Pseudorhodoplanes sinuspersici: one gene and its partner. Each later gene encodes a partner of the first gene's protein in a complex. Links are inferred from orthologs where the notes say so. Each region holds a gene or a part of one and is shown on either strand. Other genes may lie near its edges. The genes, in order: mfd and uvrA.

The links.
Region 2: the proteins of mfd (region 1) and uvrA are in contact, whole or in part, in a crystal structure (PDB 4DFC), measured with the Escherichia coli proteins. The link is inferred for Pseudorhodoplanes sinuspersici from one-to-one orthologs.

The regions. Positions count from the first base shown.
Region 1 is NZ_CP021112.1:4,841,010-4,856,206, reverse strand. What follows is about bases 5,297-9,397. They hold mfd (transcription-repair coupling factor), read left to right. Parts: upstream 5,297-5,678; coding sequence 5,679-9,197; downstream 9,198-9,397. Other genes in these bases: CAK95_RS23620 (DsbA family oxidoreductase), read right to left, coding at 9,308-9,397; CAK95_RS23630 (FAD assembly factor SdhE), read left to right, coding at 5,386-5,679. Also shown: glmS (glutamine--fructose-6-phosphate transaminase (isomerizing)), read left to right, coding at 8-1,834; CAK95_RS23645 (DUF502 domain-containing protein), read left to right, coding at 1,964-2,743; CAK95_RS23640 (DUF805 domain-containing protein), read left to right, coding at 2,824-3,189; ATP-dependent DNA helicase RecG, read right to left, coding at 3,191-5,290; more of CAK95_RS23620, read right to left, coding at 9,398-9,976; CAK95_RS23615 (hypothetical protein), read right to left, coding at 10,013-11,269; CAK95_RS23610 (AMP-binding protein), read right to left, coding at 11,360-12,886; CAK95_RS23605 (extracellular solute-binding protein), read right to left, coding at 12,886-14,661; CAK95_RS29370 (hypothetical protein), read left to right, coding at 14,843-14,983; CAK95_RS23600 (invasion associated locus B family protein), read left to right, coding at 15,001-15,197. UniProt on the Escherichia coli protein: Couples transcription and DNA repair by recognizing RNA polymerase (RNAP) stalled at DNA lesions. Mediates ATP-dependent release of RNAP and its truncated transcript from the DNA, and recruitment of nucleotide excision repair machinery to the damaged site.
Region 2 is NZ_CP021112.1:4,547,360-4,561,947, reverse strand. Bases 6,453-9,944 are described here. They hold uvrA (excinuclease ABC subunit UvrA), read left to right. Parts: upstream 6,453-6,792; coding sequence 6,793-9,744; downstream 9,745-9,944. Other genes in these bases: CAK95_RS22205 (hypothetical protein), read right to left, coding at 9,815-9,944; CAK95_RS22215 (outer membrane protein), read left to right, coding at 6,453-6,552. Outside these bases: CAK95_RS22240 (MarC family protein), read left to right, coding at 1-63; CAK95_RS22235 (single-stranded DNA-binding protein), read right to left, coding at 75-566; ligD (DNA ligase D), read right to left, coding at 766-3,465; non-homologous end joining protein Ku, read right to left, coding at 3,478-4,389; CAK95_RS22220 (outer membrane protein), read left to right, coding at 4,761-5,534; more of CAK95_RS22215, read left to right, coding at 5,758-6,452; more of CAK95_RS22205, read right to left, coding at 9,945-10,681; CAK95_RS22200 (hypothetical protein), read right to left, coding at 10,826-11,452; CAK95_RS22195 (nucleoside deaminase), read right to left, coding at 12,122-12,862; CAK95_RS22190 (hypothetical protein), read left to right, coding at 13,617-13,964; CAK95_RS22185 (NAD(P)H-dependent oxidoreductase), read right to left, coding at 13,990-14,568. UniProt on the Escherichia coli protein: The UvrABC repair system catalyzes the recognition and processing of DNA lesions. UvrA is an ATPase and a DNA-binding protein. A damage recognition complex composed of 2 UvrA and 2 UvrB subunits scans DNA for abnormalities.

The DNA of each region.
Region 1 (15,197 bases):
AGCACGAATGTGCGGGATTGTTGGAATTCTGGGACGTGAGCCGGTCGCCGGCCAGCTAGTCGATGCGCTGAAGCGTCTCGAATACCGCGGCTATGATTCAGCGGGTATTGCCACCGTCGAGAACGGTCACCTCGAACGCCGAAGGGCCGAAGGTAAACTGAAGAATTTGCAGGAGCGCCTCAATCGCGAGCCTTTGTCGGGCCTCGCCGGTATCGGCCATACCCGCTGGGCGACACACGGCAAGCCGACCGAGAACAACGCGCATCCGCATGCGACCGAGCGGCTCGCCGTCGTGCATAACGGCATCATCGAGAATTTCCGCGAGTTGCGCGAGGAGCTTGAAAAAGAGGGCGCAACCTTCGGCACCGAAACCGATACCGAAGTCGTCGCCCATCTCGTGACCGAGGAAATGAAGAAGGGCCGTTCGCCGGTCGATGCGGTGCGCGCGGCGCTGCCGCGTTTGCGCGGTGCTTTCGCGCTCGCCTTCATCTTCGCCGGCGAAGACGATATGATGATCGGCGCGCGCAAGGGATCGCCATTGGCGATCGGTCATGGCAGCGGCGAGATGTATCTCGGTTCCGATGCGATTGCGCTCGCGCCCTTCACCGATGCCATTTCCTATCTCGATGAAGGGGATTGGGCGGTCATGTCCCGTGACGGCGTCCAGATCTTCGACGTTGCCGGCAACGCGGTGAAGCGTCCCGTCATCAAGACCAGCAGTTCGGCCTTTCTGCTCGACAAGGGCAACCATCGTCACTTCATGGCGAAGGAGATTCACGAACAGCCGGAAGTGGTCGCCCATACGCTGTCGCATTACATCGACATGGCGAAGGAAAGCGTGGTCCTGCCGGGCGAGCTGCCGTTCGAGTGGAACAAGATCGAGCGCGTTTCAATCTCGGCCTGCGGTACCGCCTATTATGCGGGGCTTGTCGCCAAATACTGGTTCGAGCGCTACGCGCGGCTGCCGGTCGAAATCGATGTCGCATCTGAATTCCGCTATCGCGAGGCGCCTTTGCGCAAGGGCGATCTGGCCTTGTTCGTTTCGCAATCGGGCGAAACTGCCGACACGCTGGCCTCGCTCCGTTACGCGAAAGAGCAGGGCCTGCATGTGCTGTCGGTGGTGAATGTGCAGACATCGACCATCGCCCGCGAGAGCGATGTCATCATGCCGACACTGGCCGGCCCGGAAATCGGCGTCGCCTCGACCAAAGCCTTTACCTGTCAGTTGTCGGTGCTCGCCTGTCTCGCCATCGCCGCCGGCCGCGCGCGCGGAGCGATCAGCGACGCTGAGGAGCGCAAGCTGGTCAGGGCCTTGATCGAAGTGCCGCGCCACATGAACGAAACGCTGACGCTCGAAGGTGACATCGAGGCGCTGGCGCGCGATCTCGGCAAAAGCAGCGACGTGCTCTATCTCGGCCGCGGCACCAGCTACCCGCTGGCGCTGGAAGGGGCGCTGAAGCTGAAGGAAATCTCCTATATCCACGCCGAGGGCTATGCCGCCGGCGAACTGAAGCACGGTCCGATCGCCCTGATCGATGAGACCATGCCGGTGATCGTGACGGCGCCTTATGACTCGGTGTTCGAGAAGACGGTCTCGAACATGCAGGAGGTGGCGGCCCGGGGCGGCCGGATCATCCTCCTGACCGACTCCAAGGGCGCCGCCGAGGCGACCATGCCGGGTGTGACCATCATTACCTTGCCGGACATGCCATCCTCGGTGACGCCGCTGGTCTATGCCTTGCCGGTGCAGCTCCTGGCCTATTACACGGCAGTGGCGCTGGGCACCGATATCGACCAGCCGCGGAACCTCGCCAAGTCAGTGACCGTGGAATAAGTCCATATTCTTCATCCAATACTTTTAATGCGGAACTTTTAAACCAAGACATTCCGCTGTAACCGGCAAGGAATGCGTTTATAGCGGAATGCGTCTATAATGGACGATCTGAATCGCCCGAAAACACGTATGAACGAACAGTCGCCACCTCCGGATCTCATCGAAACAGACCTGCCGCCATCAGGTCTGGGCGCCAAACTGCGCAATTATTTCCTGACCGGCCTTGTGGTGGCGGGGCCGCTGGCGATTACCGCCTGGCTGATCACGGCCTTTGTCACTTGGGTCGACGACTGGGTGCGGCCGCTGATCCCCGATGCGTATCGGCCGGAAACCTATCTGCCGTGGAACATTCCGGGCTCCGGCCTGATTATCGCGCTGGTCGCACTGACGCTGCTTGGTTTCCTGACCGCCAATCTCGTCGGCCGCTCGCTGATCCAGCTCGGCGATCACCTGATCGATCGCATGCCGATCGTGCGTCCGATCTACAGGACGGTGAAGCAGGTCTTCCAGATGCTGTTCTCGAAATCGGGAACGAGCTTCCGCAAAGTCGGTCTGGTTGAATTCCCGGGGCCGGGGATGTGGTCGCTGGTGTTTCTGTCGCAGCCGCCGAGCGACCATGTCGCGAGCCGGTTGCCGGGCGACGACGACCAGATTTCAGTTTTTCTGCCCTGTACGCCCAACCCGACAACGGGCTTCTTTTTCTATTTGCCGCGCAAGAAGATTATCGAACTCGACATTCCCGTCGAAGCCGCGGCCACTTTGATTATGTCGGCCGGCATGATTCAGCCCGGTGCATCCAATGGTAACGGACAAGGCGGTTTTGCCGCGATTGCCGCCGCCGCGCGTGCGGCTCAGGCTGCAAGCGAGACGACGAACGCAAGCGAGACGACGAAAGAACGGATCAAATAGCCGTCACACGTCGCGTGTTTTAGTCCAGTGTTGTTTGTAACCTATGCGTTTTTTTGATTTTGCAATCAGGAGACGGGGCGATGAACTTTTCCGAGGCGATCCAATCGGGCTTCAATAACTACGTGAACTTCAACGGCCGCGCGCAACGGTCGGCCTTTTGGTACTGGATTCTGTTCGTGTGGCTCGCAGGAATTGCGGCCAGCATACTGGACATGGCCGTTTTCGGATCTGACTCGATCTACCCGCTGAGTTCGATCTTCACGTTGGGAACGATCCTGCCGAACCTTGCGGTCGGCGCGCGCCGCCTGCACGATACCGGCCGTTCCGGCTGGTGGCAGCTCCTGTGGTTTCTGCCGATCATCGGCTTCATCATCCTCTTGATCTGGTTCATCCAGCAGGGCGAAGCGGGCACCAACACATACGGCCCCAATCCTCTCGGCGCGTAACTCATCCCGCCTTGATCAGGCGAATGGCGTCGTCGCGCTCGAACAGATAGAGCAGACACAGAAGAGCCTTCCCGCGCTCGCTTGCGAGCACGGGATCGCGCGCGAGAATTAGCTGCGCGTCGTCGCGGGCGGCGGGCAGCAGATGCCCGTGCGCCTCCGGTGACGCGATGCGGAAAGACGGCATGCCGCTCTGCCGCGTGCCGAGCACGTCGCCTTCGCCGCGCAGCTTCAGGTCCTCCTCGGCAATGCGAAATCCGTCTTCGGTCTCGCGCATCACCGTGAGCCGTGCCTTGGCGATCTCGCCAAGCGGCGTGCGATAGAGCAGGAGGCAGGTCGACTTGCCGCTGCCGCGGCCGATCCGCCCGCGCAACTGGTGAAGCTGGGCAAGGCCGAAGCGCTCGGCATGTTCGATCACCATGACGGTCGCTTCCGGCACATCGACGCCGACTTCGATCACCGTTGTCGAGACGAGCAGTCGCGTTTCGCCGGCAGCGAACCGGCGCATCGCTTCGTCCTTGTCGGCGCCGCGCATCTTGCCATGGACGAGATCGGTGATGCCGCCAAAGCGCTTGCGCAGCGTCTTGAAGCGGTCCTCGGCGGCGGCGAGGTCGACATTCTCCGACTCTTCCACGAGAGGGCAGACCCAGTAGACGCGCTGCCCGTCATCCAGCGCGCGGCCGACCGCCTCGACGACGTCGTTGATGCGGTCGAGCGGGATGGTGCGGGTATCGATCGGCTGGCGCCCGGCGGGCTTTTCGCGGAGTTCGGAAATGTCCATGTCGCCGAAATAGGTCAGCACTAGCGTGCGCGGGATCGGCGTCGCGGTTGTCACCAGCATGTCGACGGCCTCGCCCTTGTTGGCGAGGGCAAGGCGTTGGTGCACGCCGAAGCGATGCTGTTCGTCGATGACGGCGAGGGCGAGATCGCGAAAGACAACCTCGTCCTGAAACAGCGCATGGGTGCCGACGAGAATGTCGATCTCGCCCTTGGCGAGCCGCGCCAGTCTCTCGTCGCGTTCCTTGCCCCGCTCGCGGCCGGTCAGGATTTCGGCGCGGACGCCGGCGGCTTCGGCCAGCGGCGCAATGGTCTTGAAATGCTGCCGCGCGAGGATTTCGGTCGGCGCCATCAGCGCGGCCTGGCGCCTCGTCTCGATCACAGCGGCGGAGGCGAGCAACGCGACCACGGTTTTGCCCGAACCGACATCGCCTTGCAGCAGACGCACCATGCGCTCGGGTTTTGAGAGATCGGCGACGATGGCATCGAGCGCCCGATGCTGGGATAGCGTCAGCGAGTAGGGCAGAGCGGCAATGATTGCCCGGCGCAAATGCCCGTCGCCAGCATGAGCGCGGCCCTTGCTGCGCTTGTTGCTGGCGCGAACGAGGCCGAGCGCAAGCTGGCTGGCGAGTAATTCGTCATAGGCCAGGCGCGAACGGGCGGGGCTGTCCGGCTCAATGCCGGCGATGTCAGAGGGACGATGCACCGCGATCAGCGCATTGCTGAAGGCGGGAAAGCCGTTACGTTTGAGCCAGGCCTCGTCCTGCCATTCGGGAAGCTGCGGTACCTTCGACAAGGCGGCCTCCATCGCCTTGGTGATCATGTTCTCGGAGAGCCCTTCGGTCAGCGGATAAACGGGCTCGATGGCGGGCAGGGCGGCGAGACCCTTCTCGTCGACCACGCGGTCGGGATGCACCATCTGCAGCATGCCGTCATAGAAGGCCGTGGTGCCGGAGACGTAACGCGTCTCGCCAACCGGAAAGAGCTTTTCGAGGTAATCCTTGCGGGGGCGAAAGTAGGTCAGCACAAGATCCGCGGTGTCGTCGCTGGCATAGATCAGATGCGGCACGCGATCGCGGCCCGGCGGGGCCGGGCGATGACGATCCACCGTGACCTTCACCGTCACCACGCTGCCCGGCTGGACGTCGCGCAGTTTCGGCCGGGCTCGGCGGTCGATGGCGCCGGTCGGCATGTGGAACAAGAGATCGACCAGACGCGGCACGTCATCGCGGCCAAGCAGCCGACGATACAGTTTCTCCACCTTCGGGCCGATCCCGGCCAGCGACGTGATCGATGCAAAGAACGGGTCGAGCAGATTGGGCCTCATGCAGATACGCATAACACGAACGGGCTGACAGACGCGCGTCCGCGGCCTATATCAGCCGCGCCCGGCCCGTCCGGGCTTTTGGCGTTGGAGCGAAGATGACCGGGACCACACGATCGAGCGCGGACTTGAGTGAGCGGCGGCGGCGGCTGCTGTTCCGGTCCTGGCATCGCGGCATCCGCGAAACCGACCTTTTGCTCGGCCGTTTTGCCGATGCGCATATCGGCGACATGACCGATGGCGACCTGGACGAATATGAGAGGCTATTGGACGTGCCGGATCACGATATTTATGGCTGGGTGACCGGCGAAATTGCCATTCCGACTTCGCATCACACCGGTCTTCTCGATCGCATCCGGACCTTCCACGCCACGAGCGGAGAGATTCGCTGATGGCGGACACACTGATGATCAAGGGCCCGGCCGAGCTGCTGCGGCCACGCAAGCCGATCACGCTGTCGAATGTCGCTGACGGCGCCGAAGGGCTGGTTGTTGCCGATCTCGCGCGCGCCATCGCGGCGCGGCCGCATGCGCCGTCGGTCAGTCTTCTGGTGGTGTGCCGCGACGCGACGCGTCTGGCTGCGCTGGCCCGCGGCCTGTCATTCTTCGCCCCCGATATCGAGCGGCTTGAATTCCCCGCCTGGGACTGTCTGCCGTATGACCGTGTGTCGCCGTATGCGGCCGTGCTGGCGCAGCGCATGACGACGCTATCGCGACTCGCCAATGTCGAGGCCCGCGACAAGCCATCGGTGGTGCTGACCACGGTCAACGCAATCCTGCAGCGTGTGCCGGCGCGCGACTTCGTCGCCGGGAAATCGCTGTCGGCGGCGCCGGGCAATGTGCTTCCCATGGAACGCGTGGCGAGCTGGCTTGAACTGAACGGCTATACCCGGGCCTCGACGGTGCGCGAGCCGGGCGATTATGCGCTACGCGGCGGCATTCTCGATCTCTTTGCGCCGGGCATGGACATGCCGGTGCGGCTCGACTTCTTCGGCGATCAGCTCGAAACGATCCGCTCCTTCGATCCCGAAACGCAGCGCACGCAATACGATCTGCGCGCGCTTGATCTCGTGCCGGTGTCGGAATTCCAGCTCACGACTGAAACCATCCGCCGCTTCCGGCTGGGCTATGTCGAAGCCTTCGGCGCCGCGACCCGGGACGACCTGCTCTATGAATCGGTCAGCGAAGGCCGCCGCTATCCCGGCATGGAGCATTGGTTGCCGCTGTTCCACGACCACCTCGATACGCTGCTCGATTATCTCGATGGCACCCCGATCGCGCTGGAACCGCTCGCCGACGATGTCGCGCATGAGCGGATCAGCCTGATCAACGACTATTACGATGCGCGCCACAATGTGCCGGCCGATGCCGGCGGCGTGCCATACAAGCCGCTGCCGCCGCAGCGGCTCTATCTCACCGAAGAGGAATGGCGCGACAGGCTGGAGCGATCGAAGGTCGCAAGGCTGACGCCGTTCGCTGTGCCCGAACAGGATTCTGTTGTCGATATCGGTACGCGGCAGGGGCATAACTTCGCGGCCGAGCGCGCCGAGCAGAATGCCAATGTGTTCGACGCCGTGACGAGGCATGTCGCAGGGCTGCAGCGCGACAACAAGAATGTGGTCATCGCGCTGTGGAGCGAGGGCGCACGCGATCGCATGGGGCACGTGCTGCGCGACCACGGCATTGCCAACCTGACCAATGTGGCCACCTGGCAGGAGGCTTTGGCGCGGCCGAGGACGGATGTGTCGCTGGCCGTGTTCGGCCTCGAAACCGGTTTCGAGACTGACCGGGTCGCGATCATTGGCGAGCAGGATATCCTCGGCGATCGTCTGGTGCGGCCGCGCCGGGTCTCGAAACGCGCGGAGAACTTCATCGCCGAGGCGACCAGCCTGTCGGCCGGCGATCTCGTCGTCCATGTCGATCACGGCATCGGCCGCTTCATCGGCCTCTCGACCATCGAGGCGGCGGGTGCGCCGCATGATTGCCTCGAGCTGCATTATGCCGGCGACACCAAGCTGTACCTGCCGGTCGAGAATATCGACCTGTTGTCGCGCTACGGCTCGGAAGACTTGGAAGTCGAACTCGACCGCCTCGGCGGCACCGGATGGCAGACGCGCAAGGCGCGGATGAAGAACCGCATCCGCGAGATCGCCCATGAACTGATGAAAGTGGCGGCCGAGCGCAAGCTGCGTGAGGCTTCGAGGCTCACCGTACCCGAAGGCGCCTATGACGAATTCTGCGCCGGCTTCCCTTATGAGGAAACCGAGGATCAGCAGAATGCGATCGATGCGGCGATCGAGGACCTCGCTTCGGGTCGGCCGATGGACCGGCTGGTTTGCGGCGATGTCGGCTTCGGCAAGACCGAAGTGGCGCTGCGCGCGGCCTTTGTCGCGGCGATGAACGGCAAGCAGGTTGCGGTCGTCGTGCCGACGACATTGCTGGCGCGCCAGCACTTCAAGACGTTCACTGAACGCTTCCGCGGCTTCCCGATCAAGATCGGTCAGGCCTCCCGCCTGGTGAGCGCCGCGGATATGACGCAGACCCGCAAGGCGCTCGCCGATGGCACGCTCGACATTGTGGTCGGCACCCATGCGCTGCTGGGCAAGAACGTGAAATTCAAGGACCTGGCGCTGGTCATCGTCGACGAGGAGCAGCATTTCGGCGTTGCGCACAAGGAGAAGCTGAAGACGCTGCGCGCTGAAGTGCACATGCTGACGCTGACCGCGACGCCGATCCCACGTACCTTGCAACTTGCGCTGACCGGCGTGCGCGATCTGTCGCTGATCGCATCGCCTCCGGTCGATCGTCTTGCGGTTCGTACCTTCGTTTCGCCATTCGATCCACTCGGGGTGCGCGAGGCGATCCTGCGCGAACGCTATCGCGGCGGCCAGTCCTTCTACGTCTGCCCACGCATCGAGGATCTGGCCGGTGCGAAGGAATTCTTCGACAAGGCGGTGCCTGAGGTGAAGGTCGCGGTCGCGCATGGCCAGATGCCGCCGACCATGCTGGAAGACATCATGTCGGCTTTCTATGACGGCAAGTTCGACGTGCTGATCTCGACCACCATTGTCGAATCCGGTCTCGACATTCCGACCGCCAATACGCTGATCGTGCATCGGGCCGACCGGTTTGGTCTTGCGCAGATGTATCAGTTGCGCGGCCGTGTCGGACGCTCGAAGATCCGCGCTTATGCATTGTTCACGCTGCCGGCCGAGAAGCGCATCACCGCGCAGGCGGAGCGGCGGCTGAAGGTGCTGCAATCGCTCGACACGCTGGGTGCGGGCTTTCAGCTCGCCTCGCACGATCTCGACATCCGTGGTGCCGGCAATCTGCTCGGCGAGGAGCAATCGGGTCACATCAAGGAAGTCGGTTTCGAGCTGTATCAGCAGATGCTGGAGGAGGCGGTCACGAGCCTCAAAGCCGGCATCACCGAGCCGGTGGCCGATCAGTGGTCGCCGCAGATCACCGTCGGTACACCGGTGCTCATCCCCGACGACTATGTCGCCGATCTGTCGGTGCGGCTTGGTCTCTATCGTCGTATCGCGACCGTTGAGAACGAGCAGGAGATCGAAAGCTTCGCGGCCGAGATGGTCGATCGCTTCGGTCCGCTGCCGGACGAGGTCAAGCATCTCATGCAGATCGTGGTGATCAAGCTCTTGTCGAAGCGCGCCAATGTCGAGCGCATCGACACCGGCCAGAAGGGTGCGGTTCTGCAATTCCGCGACAACAGCTTCGCCAATCCGGAAGGCTTGATGCGTTACATCGCGAGCCAGGCGCCGATCGCCAAGGTGCGGCCGGACCAGAAGGTCGTGTTCCTGGATGACTGGCCAAAGCCGGTGCAGCGTCTGCTCGGGACGACCAAAATCCTGCGCAACCTGGTGAAGATCGCGGAGAACCAGAAGGCGGCGTGAGGCGACTCGATTATTCATCCGTTCGTCCCCGCGAAAGCGGGGACCCAGCGCTTGAAGGTCTGGATTCCCGCTTGCGCGGGAATGAACGGAGTTTGTGGAGCGGCCGCGATTTAACCCGCCGCCTTCTGCGCCCTCTCGTTCGCTGCGCGCTGGATCACGGCGGCGAGTTGATCGGGGGCCTGTGCGCCCGACAGGGCAAAGGCGTTATCGACGATGAAGAACGGCACGCCCTGAATGCCCGCGGACTTGGCCGCCTCGACACGCTGCGACACGGCATCGAGGTCCTCGTTACCGTCCAGCTTCTTTGCGACGGCATCGGCATCGAGCCCGATATCGGCCGCCGCCTTCACCAGCACCGCCTTGTCGGAGAGGTCGGCGCCTTCGGAGAAATAAAGCTCCATCAGCCGCTGCTTCATCTCGGGGGCTTTGCCTTCGAGTGCAGCCCAGTGGATCAGGCGGTGGCTATCGGTCGTGTTGGGCTGGCGGCTCACCTTGTCGATGGCGTAGACGAGGCCGTCCTCGGCGGCAGCGGCTGAGACACGCTGGGCAATGTCCTTGTAGCGCTCAGGCGAGCCGAATTTCGTCGTCAGATATTGCTCGCGGGAAATGCCTTCCGCCGGAATCCAGTCATTCAGGAAGAAGGGGTGGTAGTGCACCTCGACCGGAATGTCGGGATTGAGGGCGATGGCCTGTTCAAGCCGGCGCTTGCCAATAAAGCACCATGGGCAGACGACATCGGAAACGACGTCGATACGAACGGGGGTCTTGGTGCTGGTCATGCGGACATCTCCTGTCCGCACCATGTAGGCCTGCCGCTATTCCGCCGCAACTGCCGGGATCGTCACGCGGGAGAGTAGGCTCGCCACCGTATCGGCCGGCTTGCGGCGGGTGAGGATGACGCGCGGTGTCGCCGGTGCGCGCGGGTTTTCCGGCAGCAGCATTGTGTGCTTGAGCACGTTGGTGAACCGGCGCGTCACCGCCTGGGCGCGGCGCATGTCGGTCTCGGCAAAGGCCAGGAGAATTGTTCCGTCATCGTCGCGGCAGCCAAAATCGGCGGTCCGCTTGAGCTTGCCGATCATGCGCGCGGCATCATTGATCGCGCGATTGTCGAAACTGGCGTCGAAGGTGAAGCGGGCAAGCGACAGTCCTGATGAGTGCTGGTCTGCATCGCGTATGACGCGATCGAGTTCGGCGATGAAGGCCGCCTGATGAAGGAGGCCTGTCGCCGGATCGACAACGCCGTCCTGATCGAAATTTTGCAGCGTCCGGCGCAGTCTCCGTTCGAAGGCATGCAGACGGACGAGCGGCAAGATCTTGGTGACGAGGCTCCGTGGATCGTCGGCGAAAACCAGATGCGGCAATTCACGTTCGTCGATCGACAATTGATGGCCGATGACGCCGATTGGCAGATCGCGAAAGCGCGAGTCTTCGGCCACGATGGTCAGAATGGCTTCGACGCTTTGCGGGCGGAAGCCATCGCCGATCACGAGGCCGTCGGCATCGCGCGTCTTCAGAAAGCGGGCTGCGGCTTCGATGGTGAGGACGCCGATCAGACCGGTATGTTCACCGATGCCGACCGAAAGCTCCGGATAGGTGCGCCCGCGCCCGGCAAGGATAACCGTGGCATCTTCAATGGGATCGCTGGTCGACGTCGTCGGTACGGTCTTTCCAGCGGCCTGAGCCGCTTCGGCCCGGCGCAACACGCTTGCATGCAGCGTGCGAACGCGCAGCACCGAGGCAACGCGCGCGGTCACAGCCGCGGGTGTCGCTTCCCGTCCGATCATCAGGGCTTCACGATATGAAAGTGTATCTTCGGGACCCGCACAGGCGACAACGGGAACAATCGGGCTCTTGCGGGTGATGTCGCGCGACAGGCATTCGGCGAGCGCGGGATCGGTGGCGGCGCGGCTATCGGCGAGAATGATGGCGGTTGGATCGGCTGCAGCAATCGCCGCGGCTGCATCTTCACAGGACGCTTCAATGACAGGGAAGGCGCCAGCGATCGATATCGCCTCGAGCAGCTTGGAGGACCTTTTCTCCGCCACGACAACGATTGGTCCCTGCAGCGACATCAACGCTCATCCCGTATTTCAATCACACGGAATGGATAGCGCTTCGCGATTTAACACGCCGTCAACGCGACTTCGGAAACTCCCTTAACGTCAGGACGGTAAACGATCGTGAAATGCGTGGCTGATCAGCGGGTTCGATCCGCTCTCTTCAAGTTTTGCGCGCACGACCTCAGAATTTGTTGCATGTCCTGCGAGCCGATAGCCCGTTAGTGCATGAGGAAAGGCGGCGATGACGCCATTGTCGTCGATATCACGCACGTGCAACTGGAGGTCGTGCATCGCAAAGCGGTAACCGCCGACATTAACGAGGCCGACCGGTGAGGCTGTGATGACGAGCGTTTCGTCGTTTGGCGTCAGACGGCAGGAATAACCGGTATCGACGAGATCAGCCCCGGTGTCGGGTGCTTCCGTTGGTTCTGGATCATAAAGGCGAAGCGGGGATGCCGCGAGGAGGCCACCGAGGCCGAGCGTTCCTGTCACCGTTTGTGCAACCCTGCCGAGTGTTATGTCGTGTCCATTCTCGGCGACAACGATATTGCCAGTCGGCCACGGTGCAGCGCGTCCATTCGCCGCCCGCACTGACGCCAAAAGCCCTGCTTCTCCAAACGCAGCTACATCGACGAGATTTGGCGCATCGGCCGGCCATTGTGATGACGCGGCAACACGATCCGGCGAACGCCAGAGCGCGATAATGCTTTTGAGCGAGCGCGTTGTGTCGAGCGTTTCAGATTGCGTCAGTGGCAACAGAAGCGCGTCGGGAACCACCAGGATGTTGCCGTCATGCTCTGCGATCTGCCTTGCGAGCGCATCGGGATCGAACGGATGATGCAGGATCAATGTGCCGGTGCAGAGGAGCCACGGCACGAAAGATGTCGCCAAGCCCGCGAATGATGTTGCCGGGATCGTCGAGACGATGGCGGCGCGAGGTTGGATCGTGGCGCGATGCTGCACCAGCACGCCGCCTGCCAGCAATTGCGCATGATCGCGCAGCACCGCAACGGGACCGTCCGCCGTCATGTCGAAAGTGATGGCGGCGGCGGGCGAAGACTCGCTGAGCGACACATCCAGCTCATGCGTGGATTCGATATCGGCGCTCAGGCAATCGTCGAATGGCACGATGCCATCAACACGGCCGCAGCCAAAGCCGCAGACCACCCGGATGGGGAACAGCTCGGCTGCGATACCCAGCGCGAGTTGCGCGTGATCCATGTCATCGACATGCCCATAGGTGATGATGGCTCGCGCACCGGCGCGCGACAATGCCGCGACGCAATCTGCCCGCCGCCACAACAGCGGCAGTGGGGCCGGCACCATGCCGGCACGGGTGATCGCCAGAAGCGTGAGGACGCTTTCAACGATGTTCGGCATCTGCAGGCCAACAACCGTTCCGGCCGGCAAGCCGATCTGGCGCAACCTTGTGGCAATCGCCTCAACCGCGCGATCGGCTTGCGCATAAGTCAAATGGCGCGGCGGTTGTCCGATGACGCGTTCCCGGTCAGGTGAATCGATGACGGCATCCGCGTCAGGCCTGCGGGCCGCATTGGCACGGAAGAGGGAATCGATGGTTGTTGCAGCGCTTCGTACACTGCGCCCCGCCATCGAAATCGGAGCGTGCATCATCGAGCTCCCGGGTTGTGCCACCACGCCTCCGGCAGATAGCCGAAGAGCGGCGTTGTCTTTGGATGTTCGATCCTGGTCCATCGGGCCACCCATTGATCGGGCAGGTGGAACAGGGGGACGACATAGAAGCCCGAAATCAGGATTCGGTCGAGGGCCCGGACCGCGGAAACGAAATGGTCTCTTTCGCGGGCCTGCAGCAGATGCGCGATCATCGCATCGATGGCGGGACTCTTCACACCCATGTAATTGCGTGTGCCGTCGATATCGGCGGCGGCGGAGCCCCAGTAGAAGCTTTGTTCATTGCCGGGCGACAGCGATTCATCCCAGCGATAGGGGATCATGTCGAAATCGTAGGTCAGGCGGCGCCGGTCGAACTGCACGGCATCGACAGTGCGGATCTGCACGGTGATGCCGGCGCGCTTGAGATCGCGCGCGAAAGCGAGAGCCAACCGCTCATGATCGCGGCTGGTGACGAGGATTTCGAATGTCAGCGCCTGGCCGGTATCGCGCTTGCGCAGAACAGTCCCGTCAAGTTCGTAACCGGCCTCTTCAAACAGCGTCAGTGCATTTTTGAGCACTTCGCGGTCGCGGCCGGACCCGTTGGTCTTGGGCGGCATGTAGCGGCCCTCAAGGACATCGTCACGGACGGCACCGGGATAGCTCTTCAGCCAGTCCCGTTCGCGCTCATCGGCCGGGCGGCCCAGGGACGACAATTCCGAGCCTTCGAAATAACTTCCGGTACGTTTCTGAAGGTTGAAAAAGAAGTTCTTGTTAATCCACTCGAAGTCGAACAGCATCGCGATTGCTTCGCGCACGCGAATATCGGCAAAGACCGGGCGCCGCGTGTTGAAGACAAGGGCATTCATGCCCTTCGGAAGGCCATCGTGGAACGCCTCCTTGACGTAACGGCCGGCGCGGTAGGCGGGCGTGTCATATCCGGTTTGCCAGCGGGTCGGATCGGTCTCCGCACGCATATCGTAGAGACCTTTTTTGAACGCCTCGAAATATGAATTGTCGTCGCGATAGAAATCGGCCTTGATCTCGTCGACATTCCACAGGCCGCGATTGATCGGCAGCTTCGCGCCCCAGTAATCGGGATTGCGGACCAGCGTGACGCTGCGGCCGGGATCGACAGTCTTGACGATATAGGGACCGCTGCCGATCGGCGGCGTGAATGTCGTGTCTTCAAACCGGTCGACGTCGATCGCATGTTTCGGTAGCACCGGCATCAGCCCGAGAATGAGCGGCAATTCGCGGTCTTCGCTGCCGGACAGATCGAAACGAACCGAATGCGGGCCAGTGATATCGACGCGCGACACTTTCGAATAATAGGTGCGGTAATTGGGACGGCCCTTGTCGCGCAGCAATTGCCACGAAAACACAACATCGTCTGGCGTCACGGGGTGACCGTCGGAGAAGCGGGCCTTCGGATTGAGGTTGAAGGTGATGAAACTGCGCTTGTCGTCGGTCTCGATGGTTTCGGCGACCAGACCGTAAAGCGTGAACGGTTCGTTGTAGCCACGCGCCATGAGGCCCTCGATCACATAGCCGCGGATTTGCGGGATCGAAAGGCCCTTCACGATCATCGGGTTAAGGCTGTCGAAAGTGCCGAGTACACCGTGGACAATACGTCCGCCTTTCGGCGCGTCGGGATTCACATACGGCATCGCGGAAAAATCGCGCGGCATCGCCGGAGCGCCATGCATGGCGATGGCGTGCTGCGGTTCGGCATTCGCAGCTTGGCATCCGATTGCGGATCCAAAGGCAATCATCCAGACAGCGAGCGCGCGCCATCGGCGCAGGCGGCTGCGTTCAAGATTCCGGCGGAGGACGTCCAACGCGATCACGATGCGGTCCGATTCGCAGATTACAAAAATTCTCACATAGTCCGGCCCGCCGCCAGCCGTTCACATGAGGTCCAAATAAGGTTCCGGCGCGGCGGCGGCCGGTCGCATGCCAGCATTTTTGGGCATCGTGCTTTATTGTGCTGGCGATTTCGGGTATCAGGCGGCACCCGGCGTCACGCTGTCGCCTCTTTTGGCATTGAGACAGCGGCAGGCGGCCTGTGGGCTCACCGCCGTTCAGCGGCGCTAACGAGGATATGTAGAGATATGACTTATCGGTTCGCGACCGCGCCGGCCCGGCCGGTGGCCCGGACGCTCGCAACGTTTGTCGCGGTCGCCGCGCTATCGGCTGCCGGTGTTGTTGGCGCCTTCGCGCAGCAGCCTGCAGCACCGAAGGCCGCCCCGAAGGCTCCGGCCCAGAAATCGGCTCCGGCCCAGAAGGGTGGCGCTCCCGCCCCGGCCGC
Region 2 (14,588 bases), 290 kb from region 1 along the record:
GTCATCCTCGCCGCGCTCGCCGTGCAATTCGTGATCGACGGCGTGCGCGCGGCGTGGGCTTAACGCGGCCCGGGCTAGAACGGAATTTCGTCGTCCATGTCGCCGCGACCGCCGCCGCCAGCCATCGCCGGCCGGCGCGAGGCGGTCGGTCCGGGCGAGCCGAAATCGTCAGCCCCAGAATAATCGGACACGCGGTCACCACCGCCGCCACCGCTGCGGCCATCCAGCATGGTCAGCGTCGAGTTGAAGCCCTGCAGCACCACTTCGGTCGAGTATTTCTCGACGCCGTCCTTGTCGGTCCATTTGCGGGTCTGCAGCGCACCCTCGATGTAAACCTTGGCGCCCTTCTTCAGATATTGCTCGGCGACCTTGCACAGGCCCTCATTGAAGATCACCACGCGATGCCACTCGGTCTTTTCCTTGCGCTCGCCGGTCGCCTTGTCGCGCCAGGTGTCGGACGTCGCGATCGAGAGGTTGGCAATCGGCCGCCCGTCCTGCGTCCGGCGGATTTCGGGGTCCTTCCCGAGATTTCCTACCAGGATCACTTTGTTCACCGAACCCGCCATAACACTCTCCCGTTCAAACCGGCGCAATCCCGCACCCTAGTGCGTCGCGTCCGCCGCCGCTTGCCGCAGCAAGCCTTTTCCACAAGTGGTCGCGCACAAGGCCGGTTCAACACCATACCGTCAACAAAGTTCTCTTTTTGTTCTAGCAGCAAAAATACCGCTGCGCAACTCAAAGGCCTCCGGCATCGCGCGCTCGGCCCTACATCCTCGGCAGCGGCTGCCTGAGCTTGAAGTAGCCCGGCCAGGGATCGCTGCGGCCCAAAAACTTTGCCGCCTCGCCCACCGCCACCGGATGCGCATTGTCGAGCCGGGCCAGCTTCTGCCACGACACCGGCATCGCGACATAGGCACCTGGCCGCGCCCGCGTCGAGAACGGGCAGATCGCCGTCGCGCCGCGCTGGTTGCGCAGATAATCGACGAAGATCTTTCCCTTGCGCTTGGCCTTCGACATGTTGGCGACGAAACGGTCGGGATGCTCCTCCGCCATCACCCGCGCCAGCGCTTCGGCGAATTCGCGATGCTCGTCCCAGCTATGGCCGGGCTTGAGCGGTGCGACCACATGCACGCCCTTCCCGCCCGTCACCATCGGGAAGGATTCAAGACCGAGATCCTTCAGCCGGGCGCGCATCTCCTTCGCCGCTTCCCTGACATGTATGAAGTCGAGCCCCTCGTCGGGATCGAAATCGAAGATCAGCCGGTCCGGCTTCTCGACATCGTCGACATGGCAGCACCACAGATGCAGTTCCAGCACGCCCACCTGCACCGCGGCGATGAGCCCGCGCTCGTCCTCGATATAGAGATATTTGTCGGTGCCCGATTTCTCGCGAATGCTGATCGACTTGAACTCGCCGGGAAAGCCATCCGAGGCATGCTTCTGATAGAAGCACGATCCGCCGCTGCCACTCGGACAGCGCACGAGGCTGATCGGCCGGTCAACAATATGCGGCAGCATCGCATCGGCAATCGACAGATAATGATCGATCAACTCGCGCTTGGTGACGTCCTGGGCCGCGAACAGCACCTTATCGGGATGGGTGACGCGGACGCCTTCGATTTGCTCTGCACCGTCGCTGGCGGACGAACGGACAGGCTTGCGCGGGGCCGCCGCCTTCCGCCGCGCGCTGCTCGCTTTCGGCGCAGACTTGCTTGCCGCCTTCTTTGCGGATGTCGCAGCAGCCTTGGCCACCTTGCGTGTCGGCATCGGCGTCTCCTTCACGATCTCTTTTGCGGGCTTGTCGCTGCGCAATCCCTTGAACGACGCCTGCCGGACGAGGCCATCGCGCGTCCAGCCGCGAAAGGCGATTTCGGCGACGAGCTGCGGTTCGATGAACTTCGCGCGCCGCGCGATGTCCGGCGGCACATCCTTCACCGGCGGCGTCTTGCGCGCCAGCGCCTTGAACTGCTTCGACAGGCTTTCGAGTCCTGCCCCCGAATAGCCGCTGCCGACGCGCCCGGCATACCGATAATGATCGCCCTCGCGCACCGCCAGCAGCAAGGATGAGAATGGCCGTCCTGCCTTGGTCGATGGCCGCCAGCCGATGATGACGAATTCCTGCTCGAAACCGCATTTGCTTTTCAGCCAGCTCCGCGTGCGGCCCGAACGATACGGCGCACCGGCCTCTTTCGAGATCAGGCCTTCCAGCTTGAGCTTGCTCGCTTGCGCAAAGGTTTCTTCGCCATGACCGACCACGTGGTCGGAATAGATCAGCGGTCCCTTGCCGGCCGAGGATGACAAAAGATCGCGCAGTATGTCCTTGCGCTCGATCAACGGACGCTGGCGCAAATCCTTCCCATCGAGAAGCAACAGATCGAAGAGATAATAGGCCATGCGGCCCGCCCCTTCGCTCAGCGCATTCTGCAGCGCCCCGAAATCGGTACGGCCCTCCGCATCAGCAACGGCGATCTCGCCGTCCAGCAATGCGCTCTCGCAGGGAAGCTTCAGCAAGGCCGGGACCAGCGACCGGAATTTGTCGGTCCAATTCAGCGCGTTGCGCGTCCAGATCGCGACCTTGTCGCCGGCAACCGCCGCGACCGCGCGATAGCCGTCATATTTGATTTCGTGCAGCCAGTTATTTCCGCTTGGCGGGGCCTCGACCAGTGTTGCGAGCTGCGGCGCTATGAAGGCCGGCAGTCTTGCGATTGACGTTTTGCCTACGCTTGATGTTTTGCTTGGCGGCTTTTCGCTTGACTGACTTAAGGACTTTTTTTTTGAGCCGCTGGCGCTTTTCGTTCTCGCCGGTCCCGCAATGATCTCTTCGACTTCCGAAGACCCACGTGAAGACCCGCGCCCGTTTCCCCGGTTCGATTGCCAGACCGTCTTGCCGGCGGCGATCTCATCCATTGCCCGGCCGGATTTCACGCTCGACGTCTCGCGCTCGACCGTCAGCTTGCCGGTCTTGCGCTCGTATTCGTCATGCTCCTTGATCAGCAGCCAATTGTCCTTGTCTTTGGGGCTGCGCCGGCGAAGTTTCACCAGCGCCCAGTTTCCCTTCAGCCGTTTGCCATACAATGTGAAGCCAAGCTTGCCCTTCTTCAGCGAGGCATCGACATCGTCTTCATGCGGCTCCCAGGTGCCGGTGTCCCACAGCATCACCGTGCCGCCGCCATATTGTCCTTCGGGAATCGTGCCTTCGAAATCGCCATATTCGATCGGATGATCCTCGACATGCACCGCAAGACGCTTGTCGTCGGGATTCTCGCTCGGTCCTTTCGGCACCGCCCAGCTCAGCAGCGTGCCGTTCCATTCCAGCCGGAAATCGTAATGCAGGCGTGATGCGTCATGCTTCTGGATCAGGTAGCGCAAACCGGTCGACTTGCGTTTGCCGACGACGCCCTTCGGCTCGGCCGTTAGCTTGAAGTCCCGCTTGGCGTGATAGTCGCGAAGGCTGCCGCGCGGCATGATGTGGTCCTGTTATGCCGCCCTGCGCCGGCCTGAGGTCTTGCGCGCGGATTTCTTGGCCGGCTTGCCTGTGGATTTGGTCTTGCGCGCAGCCTTGCGTGTGCCGCCAGATTCAGACTTCTCCGCCTTGGTTGTCTCGGCGCTGCCACCTCTGACACTGCGTTTCAAGGCATCCATGAGATTGATGACATTGGATGCCGGCGGCGCTTCCTCGATCTCGCGCGGCGGACGGTTTTCCTGCTTCGCCTTGATCAGTTCGCGCAGCGCAACCGTGTAGGTGTCCTTGAATTTCTCCGGATGGAATTCACCGGACTTCTTGTCGATCAATTCTTCCGCAAGATCGATCAGATCGGCGTCGACTTTCTTCGCCGGCACATCCTCGAACACCGTGTCCGCCTTCTTCACTTCGTCGGCGTAGCGCAGTGTCTCCATCAACAGGCCCTTGCCGAATGGCTTGATCGCAACGATCGAGCCCTGCCCGCGCACGACGATCTGGCCAAGCCCGATCTTGTTTGTTTTCTTCAGCGCATCGCGCAGGACGATATAGGCCTCTTCGGCATCTTCGTCTTCCTCGGATGGCAGGATATAGAACGGCTTCTCGAAATAGATCTGTTCGATCGCGTCGGCATCGACGAATTGCACGAGATCGATCGACTTCTTCGCTTCCAGTTTCACATCGGCGATTTCTTCGTCGGAGAGCAGCACATATTTGCCCTTCTCGACCTCATAACCTTTGACGATTTCATCAGTATCGACCGGACCGATGCCGGGCACGACCTTCTCGTAGCGGATGCGTTTTCCGCTCGGCTCGTGGATCTGATGAAAGGAAATTCGGCTTGACGTCTTGGTGGCCGACACCACTTCCACAGGGATTGAAACCAACGCCAATCGAATACGGCCGGACCAATACGCACGCGTGGCCATGGAGAACCCTTTTCCGAATCTACCCCGCCAACTGTCTTGAACGACTCGGAACAAACAAAGTTCCGCACAGCGCTCATAGAAGAAATAACTTCGCCATAAATTTTGCTTCGAAATTTCTGGAACGTAGTACCGCTCAGTTGTTGTCAACCCCTATCAACGCACCATCTTTGCAATTTGATGAGAATGTTGCAGAAAAGTCCTAGCGAGAAAACGCGTGATTGTTATTGTAACAACCTAGGCGATTGGCTGAACGTCGCTCAATTGCAACACAGTCGAATTTCGCTCTTTTGAGCTGAAACTAAATCGAAATGTTGTCGTTGATGCCGCGTTCGTTTTCTGACGTTGCGCTCGCAACATTGGGGGGTTTGAATATGCGGCTTCTCGTTTCAACAACCGTCGTCGCGGCGGCGCTCAGCTTCGGCGCGGCACAAGCTGCCGACATGGCTCGGCCGGTGTACAAGGCACCGCCGGCTCCGCCGCCGGTAACGATTTACAACTGGTCGGGTCTCTATATCGGCGGTCAGGTCGGCGGCGCATTCATGGATGCCGATTGGGCAACCGATGCGACGATCAACGGCCTCTTCATCAACAACACCCACAGCAAAGATAACTGGATCGCCGGTGGTCAGGTTGGCTGGCGCGGGCAATGGGGCAACTGGGTTCTCGGTGTCGAAGGCATGTGGTCCGGTACGGACCTGCAGATCACCGAAGCGTCGGTCGCGCTTGCCAATCTCGGCTTCCCGGATCGCTTCCGCACCACCGACATCGACCAGCTGTATTCAGTAACCGGTCAGATCGGTTATGCCTGGGATCGCTGGCTCGCTTACGCCAAGGGTGGCTGGGCCGGCGCCAGTGTCGAACTCTCCACGCTGAATGCGACGAACGGCGTCACCTCCTCCGTCTCTGGCAATGCCAGCGGCTGGACGGTTGGCGGCGGCGTTGAATATGCCTTCGCGCCGAACTGGAGCTTCGCGGTCGAATACAATTACTACGACCTGACGATGGGCGATAAGCTCACCACTCAAACCAATGGCTCCCCCGCCAGCTACATCGACTTCGATACGCAGATCCACACCATCATGGGCCGCCTGAACTACACCTTCAATTGGGGCAAGACCCCGGCCCCGGTGATGGCGAAATACTGATCCCCCGAGCGTTCATCCAACGATCAAAGGGCCGGCTTCACGCCGGCCCTTTTGTTTTGGCAGTGAGTCGGCGGCAAAAAAACACCTACACTGTCAAGCAACAAAATTTGCTCGAGCAAACAGAGGTTACGTTTTTTAATGAGCGTTGCTGAAACATCACGCTACTCCCACGGAATACATGTATATTGGCTGCACCAAGAGTTTTATGCCGACGGGGGACACCATGTGGCAAACTCGATTGGGAATCACAGCACTCATTGGTTACGCACTCTGTATGCCGGTCAGCGCGGCGGACTTGCGTCCCGCCTATAAGGCTCCTCCACCCGCGCCCGTTATTTACAACTGGACCGGTTTCTATATCGGCGGCTTCGCAGGTGGCGCTTGGGGCGGTGACGCAAACAGTACCGACCTGGATGGTTACAATGTTGCCGGTTCGTCCTGGTCGCATGGGCTGGATTCCAGCTTCATTGGCGGCGGCACGATCGGCTGGAATTGGCAGGCTGTCGGTTCGCCATGGGTTTGGGGCATCGAGGGCGAATTTGGCTACATCAAGCTGGATGGCCTGGCGGCCGATCCCTTGAGCCCGGCCCTGGATACGCTTTCGAGCGCCAGGGTGGGCGAATGGTACGGCTTCGCCGGTGGCCGGCTTGGCTATGCTTGGGATCGCGTCATGCTCTATGCCAAGGGCGGCGCGGCATTCGTCAATCTCAATCGGGCAACGTTCGACAACTGCTCGACTGGCGGCTGCGGCGGCGGTCTCATCAACGCAACGAACAACGAGACGCTCACGACCTGGGCCGTCGGCGGCGGCATTGAATGGGCTTGGCTCAACAACTGGAGCGTAAAAATCGAGTATCTGTTTATCGACCTGAAAGACGCCGATGTTTGCGGCACGTCAGGCGGTGCCACCTTCTGCTGGCGCCATGAACTCGACTCGGTCCACACGCTCAAAGCTGGACTGAATTACAAGTTCGACTGGGGCAAGACGCCGGTCTCGCCGGTTGTCGCACGATACTGATCCGCCTCGCAGCGGCACGACATTGCCAAAGGGCCGGCTTCACGCCGGCCCTTTTGTTTTTGACATGATCCCGGCCAGCCGGCGCCGCCCACTTGTCCCCAGATGGCAGCAGTGCGTCGGCGGGCACTAGCGCATTGCCGCCGTTCTTACTATGTTCGCATCTGTCCGCCCGCCTGCCTTCCGCGCGCCGGACCTCCGCCGCCCTGAATTAATGACCTCCAGGCCCGAAGATCCGGCTGCATGAACGACCTTTTCGACAAGAGCGCCAAATCCAAATCCTCTTTGGCCGCCGACCGCCGGTTCATTTCGATCCGCGGGGCGCGCGAGCACAATCTCAAGAATGTCGATGTCGACCTGCCGCGCGATTCGCTGGTGGTGTTCACCGGCCTGTCCGGCTCCGGCAAATCCTCGCTCGCATTCGACACGATCTATGCGGAAGGGCAGCGCCGCTACGTCGAGTCGCTGTCGGCCTATGCCCGGCAGTTCCTGGAGATGATGCAGAAGCCGGATGTCGACCAGATCGACGGCCTCTCGCCGGCCATCTCGATCGAGCAGAAGACCACCTCGAAGAACCCGCGTTCGACCGTCGGCACCGTCACCGAGATCTACGACTACATGCGCCTCCTCTGGGCGCGGGTCGGCGTGCCCTACTCGCCCGCCACCGGCCTGCCGATCGAAAGCCAGACGGTGTCGCAGATGGTCGATCGCGTGTTGGCGCTGCCAGAGGGCACCCGCCTCTACATCCTGGCGCCGGTCGTGCGCGACCGGAAGGGCGAATACAAGAAAGAGATCGCTGACTGGATGAAGCGCGGCTTCCAGCGGCTGAAGATCGACGGCCAATATTACGAGATCGCCAACGCGCCGGTGCTCGACAAGAAGTTCAAGCACAATATCGACGTGGTGGTGGACCGCATCGTGGTGCGATCCGACATCAAGCAGCGGCTCGCCGAAAGCTTCGAGACCGCGTTGCATCTCGCCGAAGGCATGGCGGTGGCGGAATTCGCCGATGGCGCCGCCGTCGAAGGCAAGCGGCTGAAGGGCGCGCATGCCGAAGAGCGTATGCTGTTCTCGGAGAAATTCGCCTGCCCGGTCTCCGGCTTCACCATTGCCGAAATCGAGCCACGTTTGTTTTCGTTCAACAATCCGTTCGGCGCCTGCCCGAAATGCGGCGGCCTCGGCGTCGAGCAGCATATCGATGCCGACCTCGTCATCCCCGACAAGGACGCAACGCTCCGCAAGGGCGCGATCGCGCCATGGGCGAAATCATCGTCACCCTATTACGTGCAGACACTGGAAGCGCTCGGCAAGCATTACAAGTTCACGCTCGACACCAAGTGGAAGGCGCTGGCCAAGAAGACTCAAGACGCGATCCTCTATGGCTCGGGCGACGACGAGATCAAGTTCACCTATGACGACGGCATGCGGTCCTACAACACCAAAAAGCCGTTCGAGGGCGTCATCACCAATCTGGAACGGCGCTTCCGCGAAACCGAAAGCGAATGGGCGCGTGAGGAGCTCGGCAAGTATTTCACCGACGTGCCGTGCGATGCCTGCAACGGCTATCGCCTGAAGCCGGAAGCGTTGTGCGTGAAGATCGGCGGCTTGCATATCGGCCAGGTCTCCGAGATGAGCATCAAGCGCGCGGCGGAATGGTTCAACGACATTCCCAAGCAACTGAACAAGCAGCAGACCGAAATCGCCGTCCGCATCCTGAAGGAGATCCGCGACCGCCTGCGCTTCCTGGTCGATGTCGGCCTCGAATATCTGACGCTCGCCAGAGCCTCCGGCACGCTCTCCGGCGGCGAAAGCCAGCGCATTCGTCTGGCTTCGCAGATCGGCTCGGGCCTCACCGGCGTTCTTTATGTGCTGGACGAGCCGAGTATCGGCCTGCATCAGCGCGACAATGCGCGCCTCCTTGAAACGCTGAAACGCCTGCGCGATCTCGGCAACACCGTGATCGTGGTCGAGCATGACGAGGACGCGATCCGCCTCGCCGATTATGTGCTCGATATCGGCCCCGGCGCCGGCCGGCATGGCGGCCGCATCGTCGCGCAGGGCACGCCGGATCAGATCATGAGCGACAAGCACTCGATCACCGGCAAATATCTGATCGGCGAATACGGCATTCCCGTTCCAGAGCGCCGCGCGCCGACGAAGCATCGCGCGCTCAAGGTCGTCAATGCGCGCGGCAACAACCTGAAAAACGTCACCGCCGAAATCCCGCTCGGCCTGTTCACCGCCGTCACCGGCGTCTCGGGCGGCGGCAAGTCGACCTTCCTGGTCGACACGCTCTACAAGTCGATCGCCCGCAAGCTGAACGGCGCGAGCGATGCCCCCGCCCCGCACGACAAGATCGAGGGCCTCGAACACATCGACAAGATCATCGACATCGACCAGTCGCCGATCGGCCGCACGCCGCGCTCGAACCCGGCGACCTATACCGGCGCCTTCACGCCGATCCGCGAATGGTTCGCCGGCCTCCCCGAAGCCAAAGCGCGCGGCTACGAGCCCGGCCGCTTCTCCTTCAACGTCAAGGGCGGCCGCTGCGAGGCCTGCCAGGGCGACGGCGTCATCAAGATCGAGATGCACTTCCTGCCCGACGTCTACGTCACCTGCGAGACCTGCAAGGGCAAGCGCTACAATCGCGAGACGCTCGACGTCACCTTCAAGAACAAGTCGATTGCCGACATTCTCGACATGACGGTCGATGAAGGCGCCGACTTCTTCAAGGCGGTGCCGAAGATCCGCGATATCCTGACCACGCTGCAGCGCGTCGGCCTCGGCTATATCCACATCGGCCAGCAGGCGACCACGCTGTCCGGCGGCGAGGCGCAGCGCATCAAGCTCGCCAAGGAATTGAGTAAGCGCGCCACCGGCCGCACGCTCTATATTCTCGACGAGCCGACCACCGGCCTGCATTTCCATGACGTGGCGAAGCTGCTCGACGTGCTGCACGAGCTGGTCGAGACCGGCAATTCGGTCGTGGTGATCGAGCACAATCTCGAAGTCATCAAGACCGCGGACTGGATCATCGATCTCGGCCCCGAAGGTGGCGACGGCGGCGGCGAGATCGTGGCGGCCGGCACGCCCGAAGACGTGGTGAAGGAAAAGCGCAGCTATACCGGGCAGTATCTCAAGCCGGTGCTGGCCAAGGGTGGCCCGAAGAGAAGGAAAGTTGAGGCGGCGGAGTGAGCGCTTTTGGTCGCATGGCTGATACCGAACTGGAAAAACTTATTTCCCCTCATGCGACCCCATCGGTATTTCACGATTTTTCCGCAAGACCGAATTGCGAAATTAGCTCCTGCAAACCGAACATTCGTATTTGGATCGGGTCTTCTTCTCGAGAATAATTTTGTAATTTCGAACGCAGCTCGGATAGTCGCCCTGTATTTCCGTCTATCACAATTGCCAGCAGAGATTTTGCACCCACGATCCCCTCTCTCTGCAATGCGACTTCCGCTGATTGAAGAAAGCTTCTCGCGTCTCGAATACGACGAAATACTTCTGCGTATCGATCAGAGAATATCTTAACCTCGACAATTACTACGCTCCCGTCCGGAGTGTATATAAGCCCGTCGATGTGCACACCTGACACAACCACTTCTCGTCTGATCGATCCTCCAAACTCTGATTGCAGCGCCTGAAAGACGAGACTTTCAGCGAGAAAAGCCTTACTTAACTGCTGCGAGCGCGCGACGCCCTTTGCGAAGATTATCCCTTCGACTTTTTCCTCCGGCGTCTTCCTGATTTCTAATGATGTTGCTGCCTGCTCCGGCGATGAATCTGACTTCTCAATAGGAGAATCACTCGCCAATTCCGCTTCTAGCCGCTTACCCACTTCCTCAGACGGAGCGTTACGACCGGCATCCAAAAAGCTTTTGTCGCTCCGGAAGTCTGATGGGCCATAGAGCTTCGTGTGATGTTGCGAGACTAACCAAGTGAACACCGTCAAAACGACAACGGGAAATCCAACTATGAAGATGACAAGCACGGTTTGATTTTGCGTTGTCAAGTTTTCTACTGATGTTCCGAGCAATAGCGCACTCATTCCGTATATAAGCGAGATAAATAGCGCAATTATCGCCAGCGGGTTTCTCGCCGACCATGAGTGCAATTTGAATTCGGCCATAGTTTAGCTTTTTCGTAAGGCTGCAAGAAGCCCGCGGCTGAAATAAATTCGCTAGCAAGCGCAGCTCAGATGAACTGAAATTAAAACCAGACTGCGCACAGTCGCCTGGCGTAACGCCCGGAGACTTTCGTTGCATGCGGGCGACTACGCTGCGGCTTTCTTGACCTGTTCCTTCCGCGCCTCGAAGAAGCTGTCGATCCAGCCGAATTCCGAGTCGAGAAGAAGATCCATGGCGAGTTCGTCCAACTGCGGACTCAGAACCTCGCGTTTACGAAGGTCGAGGATGCCGACCTTGCAATCAGCGAAGTCGCCGACCGCCAGGTGCTTTTCCATCATGCGCTTGCCGAGCGAGACCGCGCTCCTCGAGAGCGTAGCGTCCTTCGCATAGAAGAGCTGCAGGAGCCAGCGCTCGCCGCTGATGACGCAACCAAACGCGGGCTGCAGCTTCACGGTGATGTGTCCCTTCGGCGATGCGACCGTCGTTGCCGGGGCGGCGAAAAAGCTGGCGCCGCCGCTCTTCGTGATCCACTTGCCAAGCTGCTTGAAGGCATTGACGTTATACTTCTGCTCCGACACCCGAGGAATGGCTTTAATACTGTCCAAACATTCCTCGAAGCTCTCGCCGCCGATCGTATGCGCATACGCAGCGTCATGCAGCGAGTGGTAGAAATTGTAGCCGCCAGGTTTTAAGTAACGGCTATATTCTGTGACTTTCTGTGGCGAACTCTTTCCCAAGATTTTGAGGAAGGTCGGCAGAGCAATCGTTGGCATCCTCGCCTCCGATCACTTGCAGACGGGCGAAAGGCCCGACCAGTTGGAACAATCGTCACACTCCGTCGTCATCGTATCACTCCTGTGATTTGCGACGTATGTGCGCTAGACTTTTCTCCGGCTCTTGATACAAACCGACTCGTCAACTGAGAAGATTCTAGCGAACATAAGCCTTGTTTGCTGATTCCAGATCGCCATTGCCGTGGTCGATCCGAATCACTTCTCCCACTTTGGGAAGCCGCAGCTGATTCGGCAACTCCGATGTGTTGCTGCTTCCCAGTTATCCCCGTATCGCATTGGCAAAAGACGTGGATGGCCGGGTCAAGCCCGGCCATGACAGTGACAAGCATCGTCGGGACAAGCCCGCCATGACAGTGACGTGCTCGGCCGGGTCAGGTCCCGCGATGACAGCGGCTTCCGTCCACGCGCGCCCTTTCAAAAAATCTTGTCCCCCTCGTCTCGCACGGCCGTAATCTTGCCCTCGCCGATCCCGCGTGAGGGACGCAAAACCGGTTGCTCCGGCTTGCGTGGGATCGCCGGGACAGGGCTGGCGCACTCACGCGAGCCGATCCTGTTTCGGCTGATGTCGCGAAAGCGATGTCAGGTGTGGCGCCCGCGTCCGGCTTCGCAAGCCCGCCGGGGCTGATGCAGGCGATTAATACGGCGCCATCAATACGGATGCCGGTCCGTCTTGTTCATCCACGCCGCATACGCTTTCAGGCCGGTGTCGCGTTCGAAATTTTCGGTCACCGCGATACGCCGGTCCGCCCACGGCTTGGCGAAATCCTCGTACTGGAAGGCGTCGTCGAAGCCGATGGCGCTGGTGTCCTTCAGGCTGGCGGCGAAATAGACATGGTCGATGCGCGACCAGTAGATCGCGCTCATGCACATCGGGCACGGCGCGCCGTTGATATAGATCTCGCAGCCGCTCAGCATTTTCGCGCGCTCCGGCACCGGGTCGGGCGAGCCGGCAGGACGCGGGATCATCTCCAGGATGGTGCCGGCGCCGTAGTCGCTGCCGAGCAGCGCCTTCGGGTTGAGCCGCGCCGACGCATCCATGATCGCGGTGATCTCGGCGTGATAGACCGGAATGCCGGTGAGCAGCACGCGGTTCTGGCCGCGGCCGATGATCTCGCCGTCCTTCACGATCACCGCGCCGAATGGTCCGCCCCAGCCTTTCTCAACCGACTCGATGGCGAGCCGCGTCGCCTCCTCCATGAAGGCGCGCTTGCCGGCCGGCAGCTTGTCCGCGGTGACGCCGACGCCGGATGTCTGCGCCTGCAGCGCCGATGTCGTGGCCACGGTGACGGCGGCGGCCGCCGCCGCGCCGAAGAACGCGCGCCGTCCGGCATCCGGCAAGTGGCTCGGCACGTGATCGCATGTTGAGTGACCGCACTGGCATTGGGTCATGGCGCTTCCCTTGGTTTTTATTCTGACCGCGGGATTGAAGCCTCCAAAGGTTAAAACAAAGGGCTCATTCCGTTCGACGGTGGATTCAGGCCGGCGGATCGGCGCTGCCAATCGGGCCGGCGATCGCACAAAAAAAACTTATCCCCGCCCTGCCGGATCTGGATTATAGTCCTAGCCGCCGATCCCGCGTGAGGGACGCAAAAACCGGTTGCTCCGGCTTGCGTGGGATCGCCGAGACGGGGCTGGCGCGCTCGCGCGAGCCGATCCTGTTTCGGCTGATGTCGCAAACGCGACGTCAGGTGTGGCGCCCGCGTCCGGCCTCGCAAGCCGGCCCCGGGCGGCGCCGGGGCTCCGCCCGAGGCCACTAAGAGCCTCTGCCGGGAGCCGGCTGACACGCGGTTCGTTTCGATACGAACCGCGCGCGAAGCGCGGCCCGGCGCCGCATAAACGTCACGACGGAGCGCCGGGAGGCGCCCGCGTTGTCGCAAGGCAGCGCGGCTCAACTGAAGGACAGGTGCGCCGCCCGGTGCTCCGTCCCCTCGCCCTTTGCGTGCCACGCGAAGGGATGCGTGCAAGGCGCCCCCGCGCCTCAAACAACAGGGGCGATGACGCACGCCTTGCTGATCCCGGCTTTCACATCTTGCTCCGCTCATTCCCGCGAGGGCGGGAATCCAGAAAGCCACAAGCGATCAAGTTGCTCAAACCCCTGGGTCCCCGCCTCCGCGGGGACGAGCGGACAATCAGGGAGACTTCAATGTCACGTTCAAAACGATCCACCCCGCGGACCAAACGCCGCCTCACACTGCACACCGCCGCGCGACGGCTTTCCGACCTCTATTGTCTCTGGCGCTTTTGCGGAACGCGGGCCTGCCGTCGCCGAAAGGCCTGCAAAGGCGATCCGCGCACCTGCATGCCCGCCTTGTCGCTGGTGCCGCCGGAGGCGCTGGCCTTCCTGGAGGGCTTCGACGAAGGCCAGGCCGAGGGCCTCACCTTCGACGAGATGATGGCGCGCAACGAAGACGAATGGGCGGCGCTGGAAGCATGGCACAAGCGTGTGATGTCAAAGGCGACGGAGAGCGACATCGGGCCGGATGCGCCATGACGGGGACGCGGCGATGCCGCTGCGCTCACGCGCCGGCCTTGCCCAGCGCCTCGACCTCTTTCAGCCACCGCTCCCGCTTTTCGTGCGAGACGTCGGCGACCATGCCGAACAGCGTCTCGCGCACCGGCTTCACGCCGATGAAATGCAGGATGTTGTTGCGGAACAGCTTCAGCGCATGCGGCCAGTACCAGAGGCGATACACCATCACCGGCATGCCCATGGTCATGATCAGGCGGGCGGATTTGTTCTCGAAGATCCGCCAGTTCATCGCGCTCTCGGTGTCGCGCCGCAGGATCAGATCGGGCTGCAGGATACGCTCGAGAAAAGCCTTCAGGATCGCCGGCATGTCGCCGAGCCAGAGCGGAAAGACGATCACCCAATGACTGCTGGCGGCGAGCCAATCATAGGCTGTGCGCAGGTCGGGCTCGAGCGGCTGCTCAAAGCGATAGCCCCCGCGCAGGATCGGGTCGAAGCTCATGTGCGCCAGCGCGAACAGCTTGGCCTCATGCCCCGCAGCCCTGGCACCGCGTTCATAGGCTTCCGCCAGCGCCTCGCAAAAGGTCTGCTCCTGCGGATGTCCGACAATGATCGCGATCTTTGCCATGCATAATCCTAGCATGGCGG